2 regions of the Methylophaga sp. UBA678 genome follow, and region 2 is predicted to be linked to the other one. Evidence: predicted binding sites of a transcription regulator. Region 2 holds the regulator's gene; the other holds the start of a gene.
The links. The regulator PhoB, encoded in region 2, activates phosphate uptake and scavenging genes when phosphate is short. The targets are predictions, from matches to a motif close to GNNTGTCATAAAACTGTCANAT.
Positions count from the first base shown of each region.

Region 1: a site for PhoB is predicted at 5,964-5,985, ahead of pstS (phosphate ABC transporter substrate-binding protein PstS). Genes of this name have one in related genera too.

Region 1 covers NZ_DBNG01000024.1:116,170-124,727, reverse strand. The annotation lists gene B3014_RS12405 (MauE/DoxX family redox-associated membrane protein) at 1-232, shown strand, start outside; gene mauD (methylamine dehydrogenase accessory protein MauD) at 256-888, shown strand; gene mauA (methylamine dehydrogenase (amicyanin) small subunit) at 934-1,500, shown strand; gene mauG (tryptophan tryptophylquinone biosynthesis enzyme MauG) at 1,525-2,529, shown strand; gene B3014_RS12385 (hypothetical protein) at 2,580-2,897, shown strand; gene napG (ferredoxin-type protein NapG) at 2,927-3,610, shown strand; gene napH (quinol dehydrogenase ferredoxin subunit NapH) at 3,613-4,458, shown strand; gene azu (azurin) at 4,534-4,983, opposite strand; gene B3014_RS12365 (hypothetical protein) at 5,340-5,552, shown strand; gene pstS (phosphate ABC transporter substrate-binding protein PstS) at 6,048-7,106, shown strand; gene pstC (phosphate ABC transporter permease subunit PstC) at 7,232-8,209, shown strand; gene pstA (phosphate ABC transporter permease PstA) at 8,206-8,558, shown strand, end outside.
Region 2 covers NZ_DBNG01000018.1:103,309-111,866, forward strand. The annotation lists gene B3014_RS10040 (ABC transporter permease subunit) at 1-1,149, opposite strand, end outside; gene B3014_RS10045 (PstS family phosphate ABC transporter substrate-binding protein) at 1,286-2,242, opposite strand; gene phoR (phosphate regulon sensor histidine kinase PhoR) at 2,386-3,675, opposite strand; gene phoB (phosphate regulon transcriptional regulator PhoB) at 3,688-4,380, opposite strand; gene B3014_RS10060 (inorganic phosphate transporter) at 4,570-6,216, opposite strand; gene dsbD (protein-disulfide reductase DsbD) at 6,357-8,183, shown strand; gene aroQ (type II 3-dehydroquinate dehydratase) at 8,317-8,558, shown strand, end outside.

The sequences.
Region 1 (8,558 bases), on a different contig from region 2:
CGGTTGTGTAAGACGTCCGACCAGTCGGAGCCGAATCGGCATGTTCCATGTGCTGCGTGCGCTCTTTCTTGCCGGCGTCAGCATCTACATCGCTTTTAGTTCACTGGAAATAGCCAATATCTCCCTCGCATCGTGGCTGATTGGTATGGCCTCAGCAGCACTGCTGGCCATGCTTTATATAGCTGCAGATGTGATGGTGGGATTGCCAAATTCCCGTGAATCAAGAACTTAATTTTTTAGTAAGGAAAATTTACAATGAGTTTCGATATTCTTATTGCTTCAAATGTGTTGCTTTGGGCAGCTTTTCTGGCTCTGGCTGCACTTATGGTAGGTGTTATTCGCCAAATTGGTCTGCTACACGAACGGTCAGCACCACTGGGTGCCATGATGGTCGATCACGGACCCGATATTGGTGACAAATCACCTGTGTTCAACGTGAAAACCTTCACCGATGAAAAAGACTTGCTGGTCGGTCGCGCTATCACGCCTGGACGTCCAAGCCTGTTGATGTTCACCGGTCCTTCCTGCCCTGTTTGTGCCAAGCTGCTGCCAATTATTCGTGATGTCGCAGCAAGTGAAGGCGCAGATGTCATTCTGATCAGTGACGGTACGGCTGCTGAACACCGTGAGTTCCTGAGCAACCACCCACTGAAAAATGAGTATTACGTGAACTCACCAGAAATTGGCATGCGCTACCAGGTTTCCAAAGTCCCTTACGGTGTACTGCTGGATGCCGATGGCGTGATAAAAGGCAAAGGTCTGTGCAACACACGTGAGCATGTTGAAAGCCTGTTTGAAACCGTACGACTGGGTCACGCTTCACTGCAGAGCTACCTCAAAGACAGCTCTACTGCCAAGGAAGTGACAGTGGGCGAGCAACTGCACTAATCATTGATTTGAGAGTAGAACCAAAAAACATAACGGAGAAGGCAAATGACAAAGAAATTAGGATTTGACGCTGCTATTGAGAAACTGAGCCGTCGTACCGCAAACAAAACCGGTCGTCGTGGCTTCGTGGGTAAACTGGGTGGCTTCCTGGTAGGTGCGACACTGCTTCCCTTGCTGCCAGTTGATCGCCGTGGTCGTCTGAACAGCGCCCATGCCGCTGACGCCAGTGACCTGGATGCGGCCAGAGCAGGTTGGCAACCACAGGATCAGGATCCACAAGCCTGTGACTACTGGCGGCACTGTTCTATCGACGGGAACGTCTGTGACTGCTGTGGTGGTACGCTGACTTCCTGTCCTCCGGGCACCAGCCTGTCACCGAGCTCATGGGTGGCCAGCTGTTACAACCCGGGTGACGGTCAGACTTACCTGATCGCTTACCGTGACTGCTGTGGTAAGCAAACCTGTGGTCAATGTGCGTGTCTGAACACAGAAGGTGAACTGCCGGTTTACCGTCCTGAGTTCTCCAACGACATCGTATGGTGCTTCGGTGCAGAAAATGATGATATGACCTATCACTGCACCATCTCACCAGTCGTTGGTAAAGCCAGCTAAGTTGGCCTGAGGCATTCTTACATCATGAAGATCAGAATCCTCGTCATGTTGGCATGCACGGTATTTTCCGTGCATGCCAGTTTGGCTGATGACACAATCAAGCGGAGTGATTATCAACGTCCCGAGGCCATTCCGGCGCCGGACTCCAACCCGCTTACTATAGAAAAAACAACGCTGGGTAAAGCCCTGTTTTTTGACCCGCGTTTGTCCCGAGATAAAGGTATGTCCTGTGCGACCTGCCACTCACCGGATCATCGCTGGAGCGATGGCCGCGTTGTGCCGCTGGGTTCGGAAGAACTTGAGCAGCCGAGACGAACGCCCACTGTCATGAACAGCGCCTGGCTTAAAGCATTAATGTGGGATGGCCGAGCCAACTCACTGGAAGCGCAGGCAGTGCTTCCCATCACCACGCCACACGAAATGAACTACAACATGGATGAATTAGTTCAGCGACTAGGTGAAATTAAAGGTTATCGCCCCTTATTTGAGTCTGCCTATGGTGATGCAGAAATCACTACACAGCGCATTGCGATGGCATTAGCGACTTTTCAACGTACCTTGGTCTCCAATGTTTCAAGCTTTGATCGTTGGGTAGAAGGTGATGATGAAGCTATCAGTGTCAGTGCTCAACGTGGTTTTCAAGTATTTAACAATAAAGCCCAGTGCGCCGCTTGTCATAAGTCATGGCGTTTTACTGATGATAGTTTCCATGACATTGGGCTGGATAGCCCGGATCTGGGTCGTGGCAATACCATCCCTGTCGAGGTGACGATTATGCAGCATGCTTTTAAAACCCCGACCTTACGTGATCTGCCAGAAAACGGACCTTTTATGCATGATGGTTCCATGACCAATCTGGAGCAAGTGATCAAACATTATGAAGACGGTGGTCTCAAACGTCCCAGCCTGTCTAAAGAAATGTCGCCATTTGAACTAACTGAACAACAAAAAGCCGATCTGATTGCCTTTTTGAAAACCTTAAATGGTGGTCCATTAGCACTTTCTCCACCCGAATTACCCGAGGAGTAGCATACGTGAACAGACAAGTAACACTTTGGCTCATGACTATAGCTTGCATTATGAGTACGCTCATTCTACCCGTTGCCAGTGCCGAACAAGCAAGCGACTCAGAACAGATTATTCGAGAGTTATCGCTGACCCATCACGATTTCGATGAATGGCACTTTACCCCGCAAGTCAATGACAAACTACTGATTCATAACAAAGCGAATATCGCACACAGTATTTATGTCACCTACCCCGATGGCAAAGTGGTGAACTTAGGCGTACAGCTTCCGGGAGAAACCGTCAGCTTGACTATTCCAGCAGCCGGTGATTACCTTTTGCAATGCTGGATACATCCGGTTATCAGAGCCGAAATGACGGTAGCTCCCTGATATTTGCTGTTTATCTGCTGGAGGTACTAATGGCAGAAAATCAACGAGACACTAACCATCAATTAGACGATCCCGGAAAGCGGGAAACCTTTCGTCATCTATTCAAACGTTTTGGAGTGGTACTGGTGGGTTCCATCATTGGACAATCCATGATTCTATCCCGTCCAGCACGCGCTGCAGAAGCGCTTCGCCCACCAGGCGCATTGCCGGATCTGGACTTCGACTCATCATGTATACGATGTGGCTTATGTGTTGAAGACTGCCCCTACGATATTCTGAAGTTAGCCAGTTGGGCCGATCCTGCTCCACAAGGCACGCCCTATTTTGTAGCCAGAGAAGAACCGTGCCGGATGTGCACCGATATTCCCTGTGCCAAGGCCTGCCCGACCGGTGCACTTGATCGCCATATGACCGATATAAAAAAAGCGGATATGGGCGTCGCTGTACTTGTTGACCATGAAACCTGCCTCAATTACAAAGGTTTGACCTGTAGTATTTGCTGGCGAGTTTGCCCCATTCGTGATGAAGCCATCACCATTGAACCTATCCAGACTGAGGCAGGAAAATTGATGATTCCTACCGTGCATTCAGACATCTGCACTGGATGCGGCACCTGTGAAAAACATTGTGTCTTGTCTGAAGCGGCCATTCGCGTACTTCCACGCGAACTGGGCTTAGGCCTGTCTGGCAGGAATGCCGTTGGGAGGAGCTAAGTATGTTACATCGTCTGAAGCGTGGCCTCTATCGGCATCGCTGGTTGTTGATGCGCCGTATCGTACAAATCTCCATTTTACTTGCCTTTATTGTTGCAATACCGGGTTATGGCAAGATTGCTGATGGCAATTTATCGTCTAGTCTCTGGTTTGAACAACTCAAACTGACCGATCCTTTTATTCTTCTCCAGTCTTTTTTTGCAGGTTCCCCTATTGCCTTGCCCGCGCTTATGGGGGCGATACTGGTCGGAGGGTTTTATGCTTTCTTAGCCGGTCGTCTTTACTGTAGCTGGGTATGTCCCATCAACTTACTGACTGATTTAGCCTATTGGTTACGTAAACGTCTCAATATTAAAGGCAATATGAATTTATCGCGTCATTTACGACTCTGGATCTTAGCCTTATCTCTGGTGCTTTCTTTTTTAGGCGGGACCTTGGCGTGGGAAATAGTGAACCCTATTACACGATTCCAGCGAGAGTTAATATGGTTTTCTTTAAGTGGAGCGATGCTGCTCGGCGCTTTATTTTTGTTTGATTTATTTGTCAGTCGTCGTGCCTGGTGCGGCCATCTGTGCCCAGTAGGTGCTTTCTATGGCATTTTAGGACGCTATGGTCGACTCAAAGTGACATCCACACCAACAGAAAGCTGTGATACCCGTGGCTGTTCACGTTGCGTTGCTGTTTGTCCTGAACCACATGTACTGGCCCCTGTAGTGTCAAAACAAGCCTTATCCGTTACTTCAAGTGATTGTACTCGTTGCGGTGCTTGTCTTGATGAATGTAGCGAAGGAGTTCTGTCAATGAAAATTGACTTAGTGGGGATGGCAAATAGAAAAGCTGACGATTAAATAAAAAGATAAAGGTGGGCGGCAAACCACCACACCTTTATAACAGGGGATACAAGAGGAAGCTGAAAGGTATTTTTATTCTGCTTGTTTCACGGTGCCGCGCATCATAAATGTGTGACCAGGAAATGAGCAGAAAAAGCTATAGTCCTCATTTTTATTTAACACACTCGTTTTAAAGGTTGTTGAGGCACTTTCACCGCCACCGATGATCGGTGTGAATGCGAGCACACGCTCATCATTCTTTGGAAGGAAATCATTTTCGAGCCCTTCTGGTGCACCGGCTTGAGCAATGGCATTCACATCTGAAGTCTTGGCTAATACCCAGTTATGACCAAGCCCATCTTTAGATAGCTTACCTGTATGCGTGAAATTGACAGTAAATTCATCACAATCAGATGGCACAGTGATTGTCTTAGTGTTGTATGACCATGAATCACCCGCAGTAATTTCTACTTCACAAGTATTGGCACTTGCTAAGTTAGGTAAGGCAAATGCTAAAGGAATAAAAAAATAAGAAAAACGCATATTAACTCCATGAAAAAAATCACAATGTGAGCAATAAGTTTAATGGCAGCGTTTATATCTCAGTAGCAAAAATGGGCATTGTTCGAGTCATGTCATGTTTCTTAGCGAATGTTTGAATCCCACCATCATAAAAGCCGAAACAAAACTATTTTCGACGTTCAAATTGAGAGAGCTAATGGTGCTACTTTTTCTACTAAACTCCCCTCCGCTCCTCTAGCGACACAAAGCTCCAATCGCATGCGACTAACCGCTATGTAGAGATAATGGGCTATTTACCTGAAAATCTGGGGTAATTATCAGCTGCAGCCAGCTATGTAATCATTTTTAATATGCTCTCCAATACAAAGGAGAGAGAAATGAATGTTTTATTAATAGGTGCTGTTGCTATGATTGCAGCATTGATTCTATCGGCATGGTTAATGACATTTGCCAGATGGTTTCCCATCAAAGGGATAGACGGCGACTTTTTAGTCGATTACAAAACCATGATCAGGGCTCACGTAGATTATGCACTCATGGCATTATTCAGCTTAGGTTTTTTATGGTGCTGCGACTGGGGCCGATATTGAGTTATCAAAGTTCGCCTGTCTTTGTGTCGCCATTGGCGGATTCACTAACCCAACCATTTTTGTGATTGCCGCTTTTGATATCTATTTCTGGAATAAAACTATCTGGAAAATATTCTCAGCATTGAGCTTTATTATTACAACTATTGGCTTTGTCTGGATTGCCTTCAGATTACTTATGTTTGCAATTCAGTAGAAGTAACAATACTGCTATTAAGACTATAGAGTCCCTAATAATGACGCTCTATTTAGTCATAATGTCACTTTAATTTATCCATTTTGTGAAAAGAGACGAATTAAAAAAACTGACATTGATACATTATTAATAAGCAAAAAGATCTATAGATAATTGATTTTAATATAAATTATTAGATACAACCTTCTACTGATATAAAAAATTCTGACTAAATTTGCTTTTGTCATAAATCTTTAACTTAAGACCGATACTCTGTTCGAGTTAAAGATTTTTATTGCTTAATTAACTAGTCAGGAGTTTCTATGAAACTATTTGCAAAAAATGCAAAGTCAGTTTTTCTTATCACTGCCCTTGTTGGTGCGATGTCATCAACTGCTGCACATGCCGAACTGAAGTTGAACGGTTCTGGTGCCAGTTTTCCAGCCCCTCTTTATAACAAATGGTTTAAAGATTACAGCAAGCAAACTGATGGTGTGCGTGTAGATTACCAATCTAAAGGTAGTGGCGCAGGTATTCGTGATTTCATCAATGAAACAGTTGACTTTGCAGCGAGTGACGCCGCGATGAAAGACAGCGAAATCGAGCAAGTCAAAAAAGGTGCAATTCTGTTACCAATGACAGCCGGTGAAGTGGTTCTGTCTTACAACCTGGAAGGTGTTAAAGAATTAAAACTGCCACGTGATGTTTACCCAGCGATTTTCATGGGCAAAATCACTCAATGGAATGACCCAAAAATCCAAGCAGCCAACCCAGGTGTTAAATTACCTGACGAAAAAATCACTGTAGTCGTTCGCTCTGACTCAAGTGGTACAAGTTATGTTTACACCAATCACTTGTCTGCCATCAATGCAGAATTTAAAGAAACTATCGGTGCAGCTAAATCACCTAACTGGCCTTCTTCTGCATTAATCGTTAAAGCGCCAAAAAATGATGGTGTGACAGCGACTATCAAACAAACGCCTGGTTCAATTGGTTACATTGAATATGGCTTTGCAAAATTAACCAAAATGCCAACCGCTATTCTTGAAAACCAAAAAGGTAAATTCGTTGAAGCCGGTGGTGAAACAGGTGCTGCCGCATTAGCAACAACAACCTTCCCAGAAGGTAATTTACCAGGTAGTGATGTACCTGATTTACGTGCTTGGTCTACTGACCCTGCTGGTGAAGATGCTTACCCAATCGCCTCGTTCACATGGTTGTTGGTCTACAAAGATCAAGAAGATGATAAAGCAAAAGCTTTACGTGACTTAATCGAGTACATGGTAACAACAGGTCAAGAATCATCTGAAGCAATGGGTTATATCCCACTACCTGAAAACGTGGTTGAGAAAGTTCGCAACGCAGCGAAAATGATCAAGTAATCACATCAGTTGAAAACTGAGATAAAAAATGCTGCAAGGCTGGAAAGTCCTTGCAGCATTTTCTCTGTTTTTACACGCCATAAAACATGTTTAAAAACACGAATGAATAATTGATAGGAACGCACATGGTTTACGATCCATTTAAAGAAGCCAGTAGTGATAAAACACTGTCTGCTCCGCCATCATCGACGGATTACTTAAAAGACTCGGTATTTCGCTCTTTTGCTTATTTTTGCGCCCTATCCATTGTCCTTTTGGTTGCCTATATCGTTTTTGAATTAGGTTCACAGGCATTACCGGCCATCAAAACACATGGCCTTGGCTTTATTACTGGTACTACATGGGATACCAACCAAGGGGTGTTTGGTGTGTTACCTGAAATTTGGGGCACATTATATAGTTCGCTCTTAGCTTTACTTCTGGGTGGTTTATTAGGTGTTTCAATAGCGATCTTCCTGACTCAAGGATTTGTACACGCTAAGTTCGAAATGATTTTCAGAACCGTCATCGAATTGTTAGCAGCTATCCCCTCTGTTGTTTATGGTTTATGGGGCATTTATGTACTGATTCCATTGATAAGACCTGGCGCTGAGTGGTTACATGACACCTTAGGCTGGTTTCCCCTATTTGGCACAGAGTTGAGTGGTCCAGGTCTTGCTCCTGCGGCATTGGTACTCGCTATTATGATTTTACCTACCGTAGCAGCGATTTCTGCAGATGCTTTCCGCCGTATCCCCTACAAAGTGAAAGAAGCCGCTTACGGTATGGGTGCTACCAAGTGGGAAGTCATTTTAAAAGTAATGCTCCCTACAGCCTCTTCCGGCATTTTGGCTGGTTTAGTGCTTGGATTCGGTCGCGCTCTTGGTGAAACCATGGCGCTCGCCATGTTGATTGGTAACGTCAACAATATCGATGTCTCACTGTTTGCTCCGGCCAATACCTTAGCGTCACTTCTTGCTTCTACTTTCCCTGAAGCAGGTGAAATCGAAATACAGGCTTTAATGTATGCCGCACTGGTTCTACTGGTCATCACCTTTATGGTCAACGTTGTCGGTTTGGCAGTACAGCAATACACCATGCGTAAGTTTGAGGGTAAAAAATGAGTCAAATACAATTAGAAGAGCAGGTGTTGCCACCAAGAATTGAGTTACCGGCTCTGGAAAAAAATATTTTTGAAGTCAGAGCATTAAAAAACTATTTTTTGACAACCTTAGTTTGGCTGTTAGCTGTTTTAGCCAGTATTCCCCTCTTTTCAGTGATTTATATGCTGCTCGCTCAAGGTGGCGCCAGACTGGATATGGAAGCGATTACCGCCCTACCACCCGCTGGTTTTGAAATGGGTGGTGGCTTTGGTAACGCCATTGTCGGTACATTAACTATGGTGGGTATTGCCTCGGCCATCAGTATTCCAATTGGAATCATGGCAGCACTGTATTTATCAATACTTAACCC
Region 2 (8,558 bases):
GGCATTATTATCAACATAAGGCTCAACCAGTAGCGTGCGATGAGCGGTAGTGTGGTAAATACCTAAGTGGCCGCTCTCATCCAGCGTGACAAAGCCTTTACGGGCCTGTTCTGGTGCGATGGCAATAATCGGACTGCTTTGTGCATCGAAACTACGCACATTATGTAATGTGTAGTTATTGTCTTTGTCTCTGACAGGAAACCATTGATCAATCTGACCGTCACTACGACCTATCAGGACTGAAATACCGCCCGTGAGGAACTCAAAGCTAGTGATATCGACCCCTGTCGGTACGGCTTTGATTTTCTGAATCAGTCGTGGCTTATTGAGATTCTGTACGTCGTAGTAATAAACAAACCCTTTATCATCGACCAGATAAAGTTCACGCTGATCAATATCGAGCTTAACCTTAGTCAGCTGACTAGCGCCTTCAACCACAATCTCATGTGCCTCTTCCTTGATAGTGAACTGTGTGTCATCAAGAAAATTAGCTTCTTTTTCAAAACGTTTTAAAACTAAACGTTTGTCTTCAGTGTAAGCGGCAAAAGTCGTTTTATCTTCGTAACTCTGAACGGAGAGTAAATCAATCGCCTGACCCTGAGCATCTATAAGGAGATGCTTTTCACCCAGCGGATAAGTGATTTCAGGCACAATTACTCGCTGTGTTCCGGTTGGATACGTGACCTTATAACGCTCTTTGAACACTAAAGCATGGCCATCAGCAAAGCCATAACTGAATACTCCGGTAGTGGCTGCGCCGGCACTGACGCTACTGATTACTTTTCCTTCCAGAGGCAAGCTGACTTCATTCATCGTCTTGCCGTTTTTTGCCTCAAAAAAACGGACACCACCATCACCATTCACTGCCATGGCCACGGTGTTGTATTCATTCAAGGATAAAAACACTGGCTGCTTTGTATCGCTGTGATAGGTAGCTTCCGTGTTGAGGCTGGCGCCTTGGAATAACGGCATCACAACATAAAGTAGATAGAAGAAAATCAGCACAATGGCGAGGATGACCGATATACCACCTACCGCCACGCCATATTTGGCTACGCGGTCTTTGGTTTCACGCCAGGCACGGCGGCGCTTTGCTACCTTGGAACCAGGCGCTGGTAATACACTATTCTCGACTGTTTGTTCTTGCATCTAGCCATACCACTTAAGTTTATTTTTTTGCTTTCTTCATTGCTAAACATACTGATTTGGAGTGTATTTAGCGATAAATTTAGAAAAAACGCCCCGTAAAAACGGGGCGCTTCTCTCGTATCTGCAAAGGCTTGCTCTATTGCAGCTTTTGCAATTCTTTTTCAACAACGGCATCTGGAAGTGGAATATAGCCATCTTTGACGACTACTTTTTGACCCACTTTAGACAAAATCATTTTAACGAATTCACGATCAATTGGTGCCAAAGGTTTGTTAGGCGCTTTGTTGATGTAAACGTACAGGTAACGTGAAAGCGGGTATGAACCATTAGCTGCATTGTCTAATGTAGCTGGTGTCATTTTGCCACCTTCTTCTTTTGCTAATGCCAGAGCCTTAACGCCAGACGTTTTATAACCAATACCTGAGTAACCGATACCGTTCAGTGATTTAGTCACACCTTGAACAACAGAAGCAGAACCTGGCTGCTCATTCACACTGTTTTTGTAGTCACCTTTACAAAGCGCATTATCTTTAAAATAACCGTATGTACCAGAAACTGAGTTACGTCCGTATAACTGAATATTACCTAAATCCTGACCTAACTGACTCCAGTTAGTGATGTCTTCTGGATAACCACATGTACGTGTTGCAGAGAAAATCGCATCAACTTGAGGAATTGTCAGACCATCGATTGGGTTGTCTTTGTGTACATACACAGCCAGCGCATCAATTGCCACACGAATTGGCGTTGCTTTATAACCATATTTCGCTTCAAAAGCCGCGTCTTCTTTGTCTTTCATTTTACGGCTCATTGGACCAAAATTAGACGTGCCTTCAGTCAAGGCAGGTGGCGCTGTTGAAGAACCCGCAGCCTGAATTTGAATACTGACATTTGGATATTCACGTTTGAACTCTTCGGCCCACATGGTCATCAAATTCGCCAACGTGTCTGAACCAACACTCGACAAGCTACCTGAAATACCACTCACTTTTTCATAGTCAGGTAAAGCAGGATCGACATCACCCGCAAATGTCAGCGGCGAGAAAGCCATTGTCATTGCAGCACCTAGCAGAGCAAGGTTTTTCTTGAACATAGTGTTCAACTCCCAAAGATTATAAGAAAAAAAGCAACGTTATTAACGTAAGCGCTAGGTAGTATGAGTTTTTCGTGTGACAAGCATATGAAAGTAATATGACAACTGTGTTACAACGGCAATATTGTTTACTTGCCAGCGACTTAGACCGGAATTTTCTCCACCGCAGACGTTTCAGGGAAACAGCACTTAAAGCTGCTACCCTTACCAAGCTCACTATTGATGATGAGCTTGGCACCGTGCCGCTGAAGTACATGTTTTACTATGGCGAGCCCAAGTCCTGTGCCACCCGCGTCACTACTTCGACCTTTATCAACACGATAGAATCGTTCTGTTAACCGCTCCAGATGATGAGCGGCAATCCCTTCCCCTTCATCAGCCACCTCAATGCACACACCATTGTCAGTTTCACGCCAACTCAGTGTCACTGAGCAGCCTGCTGGTGTGTATTTCACAGCATTGAAGACCAGATTTGATACTGCGCTGCGTACTTCACCTAAATCACACACAAGCCATTTATCAGTTTCTAGGTTAAGGCTAAATTGATGGTCATGAAAGTGCTCCAATGCTTTGGCATCTTCGATAATTGAATGCAGTAATTTTTCAACATCCGTTGGCACTCTGCGTAAGGACTTCTCCCCTGTTTCCAGTTGCGACAGTACCAATAAATCTTTGATCATCATATGCATGCGCTCACTCTGCTGGCGCATAGCAGGGAGGGCCATCTTCCACTGCTCCGAATCTGTGTCCTCTGTGAATGCTTCTAGGTATCCACGCAATACCGTTAACGGGGTTTTTAGTTCATGCGATACATTGGCAACAAAGTCACGCCGCATTCGCTGTAGCTTGATTGTTTGGGTGATATCACGAGCAATCAATAACCGGCCTGATCCCATGTAGTTGACTAATTTCACCTCTAGTTGAATATCTTCGTTTAGGGGTGATTTGACTGTTGCTGTGCCGCCCAGATGAATATGATTTTCCAGAAGCTGTTGAAAAGCAGGCTCGCGAATCAGATTATTAATCCTGACATGATTATCACGCGGCCAGCGCACACCTAATAATTCCCGGGCGGCCTGATTTGCCCAATCCACCTCACCATATTCACCAAGAACAACAATGCCATCAGGTAAGGCAGCGGTAGCCGACTGAAACCGCTTGAGGTAATCAGTCATTTTTTTCTTGCGATTGCTGTTTTGTTGGCGCATTTGTTCTATTTGACGACAAACATCATCAATCACGCCTTCCGCACTGGGGGAGCGCCGCTTTTTAGGTTTTTGTAACCAATACCAGAGTTTGTACCAATTATGCTGCAGCCACAAAGCGTAAGCCAAAGAGGCCACAAACATAAAAGCCATCATTTGACCAAACAAAAGCCCAACAAAACCTGCCAGACTGACAAGCGTTAGCAGTCGCCAATTATCCCATTGCATGATTCAGTTCGCTTAATCGACTGAAAAACGATAGCCAACACCTCTGACGGTCTGGATAAACTGATCATGACCTGTTGGTTCCAGCGCTTTGCGTAATCGGCGAATGTGGACATCGACTGTGCGTTCTTCAATGTATACCGTATCTCCCCAAACGTAATCGAGTAACTGCGATCGACCATACGCCCGTTCAGGATTTTTCATAAAAAAGTGCAGTAAACGAAACTCGGTTGGGCCTAACTCAACACGCACATCATCTACCGTCACCCGGTGACTCTTTGTATCCAGTACCAAATTCGCAAACTGTAACTTCTGAGCATCTTCATTTTCTGGTGGCTGGCAACGACGCAATACCGCTTTGATGCGAGCAATCAGCTCGGGGGGAGAAAAAGGTTTATTGACGTAATCATCAGCCCCTACCGCCAGGCCTTTGACCATATCTTCACTCTCACCTTTAGCGGTAAGCATGATAACTGGAATATTCGCCAGGAACTCATTTGCACGCAATCGACGAATAAATTCTATGCCATCAATGCCGGGTAACATCCAATCCAATAAAATCATGTCCGGTTGATCATTTTTTAAGACATCCAGACCTGACTCGGCATCACCTACTGAGACACAACTTAGACCTGCTTGCTTAAGGGTAAACGACAACATATCTCTGATGGCAGCATCATCTTCAACCACTAATACGCTTGTAGCCATAAAATTCGTCCAACTATTTGCTTCGATAATTAAGGGCTATCTTACCTCTGAATTATGACATTTTAGTAACAAGCGTGATTTTTATTGTCATAACAACGGATTAAACCCATCAAAAAATAAAAAAGCCACAGATTCTTAACAGAAGCTGTGGCTATATGACAGTTTTATGTCAACACATACATCCCTGTTTTAATTCATAATTCCTTTAATCATATAAAATAATGACGCCGATAAAACAGCTGCCGCTGGCACCGTAATTAACCAGGCTGTAATAATTTTTCTTACAATGTCGCGTTTGACATATAAGCTTTTCTTTTCTTTCTTCAGTACTTTCTTCGCTTTTTTCAGCGTATCTTTTTCGCGGTCAATCGAACTATATAATTGTGTGATACGTTGATAATCTGCCGCGGTTTTTTGCTTTTTATCCAACAGCATATTGAGCTCGCTACGTAAAGCACTCAATAAACGTTTTTCTTCTTGTATTTCTTGTTTGTCGCGCTCAATTTCCTGCTTCAGACTACTCGACTTATCCATCCATTCGCGTAAAAAACCGACCCCAAACACACCACCAATAGCAATATGTGTAGAGCTGACCGGTAAGCCAAGCTGGCTGGCAATAATCACTGTGATGGCAGCAGCCATGGCGATTGAAAAGGCACGCATTTGATCGAGCTCAGTGATTTCGCCGCCTACTGTGCGAATCAATCTCGGGCCATAGAGTCCCAAGCCAAGTGCAATACCAAAAGCACCTACGGCCATTACCCAAAAAGGTATACCTGCTTTAGCATTAATGCCTCCTGTCATTACGGCATCATGGATAGCCGCAAGCGGACCAATCGCATTCGCAACGTCATTCGCACCATGCGCAAAGCTCAATAAGGCTGCGGCAAAAATCAGCGGAATAGTAAACAGGATATTGATGCTTTCACGATCATTGTTTAATTTCGGCAAACGACGGCGCAATGAGGCTTTGACTAGAAAAAATGAAATAATCGCCAGAATCAAGCCGATGGTTGATGCTTGCAGCATAGTTGGTTTGTCAACGATTTCTACGGTGAAGAACCAGTCATTGATTAGGGTTAAGAATTTCGGCCAAATATGCTTCAGACCTTTTAACACCAAATACGTCACAAAAGCCCATGCCATTATCGAGACATAAACGGGCACCCATTTCAGTGATGCAGCTATTTTATTTTCTTGAAAAATAATGGTTTTTTTGATGGCAAATAAGAAGGCAGCAGCTACGACACCACCGATCACAGGGGATATGATCCACGATCCTACAATGGCGCCCATCGTGCCCCAGTTCACTATCTCAAATCCAGCAGCAGCAATACCTGCCCCCATTACCCCACCGACAATGGAGTGTGTGGTGGAGACGGGCGCCCGAGCAAAAGTCGCCATATTCAACCAAAGTGCAGCCGCTAATAAGGCTGCCATCATGGCCCAGATAAACGTGTCACTCTGCTGACCAAACTTATCGATATCGATGATGCCGTTTTTAATCGTGGAAACCACATCGCCACCAGCAATGATGGCGCCACTCGCCTCGAAGATCATCGCGATAATGATAGCGCCGGTCATCGTCAATGCTTTGGAACCGACCGCAGGGCCAACATTATTGGCTACGTCATTAGCACCAATATTCATGGCCATATAGGCGCCAAAAACAGTGGCTATCGCCAGAAAAAGATTATTAGGCACACCACCACTGGTGATGAAGCTATACCCTAAGACGGCCACCATAAAAAAAAGGGCCATGCCGATTCTGGTTAATTCGCCATGACTCTTCTTGTAAGCCTGTTTTTCAATTTTATGGATGTCTTTGATTTCCACGATCATTCCGTTTTTAACGACCCAAAACGGCGCAATTATTACAGCAATGTGACACAAGGCATACCCCAAACAAGACTGATGTAACTATTGCCTGCTATGATTGTCTAGTTATACAACCTTCTGACAAGCATTTGAGACTGATGAAAAAATTTTTATTTTTTATACTTCTGCTAAGCGTTTTTAATGCACATGCGCGCAGCAGCCTTTTTGATGGTCTAGGTTTCAGTAACAACGACGATGTTCCGCCACTTGTAGAAGAGGCGTTTCAATTTCGAGCAGAAGTGAATGATGCCAACAGTATTTTGGCGCATTGGAAGGTGCTGGAAGGTAACTACCTATACCGCGATAAACTACAGTTTGATGTCATCGGCAATGACAAGATAAAGCTTGGCAACATCAGTTTTCCTGCAGGAGAAAACAAACAGGATGAGACCTTTGGTCTGGTCGAAGTTTATCATGACGCCCTATCTGTCATTATTCCGATAAAGCAACGACCGGAGGAAGCCGTGACCTTCACCTTGAAGGCCCTTTTCCAGGGGTGCTCTGAAAAATTTGGCATCTGTTATCCGCCTTCCGAACAACAAATCGACCTGGCTTTACCCGCCATAAGTGGCGCTGTAGAACAAGATATTCAAGGTATCAACCCGCCTGCTGCCAGCCAACTTACCGAGCAAGACCGTATCGCTCAAAAACTCGAGCAGGAAAATCTGGGGCAAATCATCCTTGGTTTTATCGGTCTGGGTCTGCTACTGGCATTTACACCCTGCATTTTCCCAATGATCCCAATCTTATCCAGCATCATTGTCGGTGAGGGAGAGCATATCACTACACGCAGAGCCTTCACCTTATCATTAGTGTATGTGTTGGCCATGTCTGTCACTTATACAATCGCTGGTGTCGTGACAGGCTTGTTGGGTGAAAATTTACAAGCGATGTTCCAAAACCCATGGATAATCAGCGCTTTTAGTGCGCTATTCGTTATCCTCGCTTTATCCATGTTTGGTTTATACGAACTTCAACTTCCTCACTCAGTACAGCATCGCTTACATCAACTCAGTCACAAACAACAAGGTGGCAAATTGATGGGCGTGGCTGTAATGGGCTTATTGTCGGGCTTGATTGTTGGTCCCTGCCTGGCTCCACCACTGGCCGGAACCTTAATTTTTATCGGACAGCATGCTGATCCTGTTCTCGGCGGTCTCGCCTTATTCTCGCTGAGTATCGGCATGGGTATACCACTTCTGATTATCGGTACTTCTGCTGGTAAGCTCTTACCCAAAGCCGGTAACTGGATGCTCTTTATCAAATCAATTTTTGGTGTACTGCTGCTCGGTTTAGCTATCTGGATGCTGGAACGGATCATTCCCGGCTGGCTGACCATGAGCTTATGGGGAGGCTTATTGATCGTTTCAGCTGTCTATCTTGGTGCATTTAACCGACTTGATATCGATGCAACAGATTTCAACAAGCTTAATAAAGGACTGGGCTTAATACTCTTTATATATGGCACATTGCTTATGGTAGGCGGTGCAAGTGGTAATCAAAACGTTTGGCAACCTCTTCACGGCATAGTCAGTAGCTCAGGCAAATCAGCAGAAACTCAGCACCTTGCTTTTACTCAAATTGCTGATCTCGACGAGCTTAACCAACGTCTCGCATCCACAACACAACCCATAATGCTGGACTTTTATGCTGACTGGTGTACGGAATGCAAAACCATGGAAAGAACAACATTCCAAGATCCTGACGTGCTTGCAGCAATGAAAGGCTACACATTACTGCAACTGGATATGACAGAAAATACACAAGTGCATCAAGAAATGCTCAAAGCACTGCGTGTGTTTGGACCTCCCACCATGCTGTTTTTCGATAAAACAGGCCAAGAACTGTCACAACACCGACTTGTTGGCTTTGTGAAAGCTGACACCTTTTTAGACCATATTCGCCAAATGGCGAGTCAACCATAGAAATGCTCAGAAAGCCGTCTTTTCGGCGAAAATAGCAACAAAAAGCCGCTTTTTATTTCGACAAACTGGACATCATCAGTCTGCTGGTGCACAATTCCGCCTATTATCTTTGACCCTTAATTGAAGGATCGTAATGGCGAATATTGTTGTGCTTAACGGCCCCAATCTCAATCTGCTTGGGACACGCGAGCCCGAACATTATGGTGCAGATACGCTGGCCGATGTTCACCAACGCCTGGATGTCATCGCAAAAACAGCTTCACATCAACTCGATTTTTTTCAATCCAATGCAGAACACGAACTGATTAATAAAATTCATGCAGTTCAAGGGAAGGCTGACTTTATCATCATTAATCCAGCGGCATTCACACACAC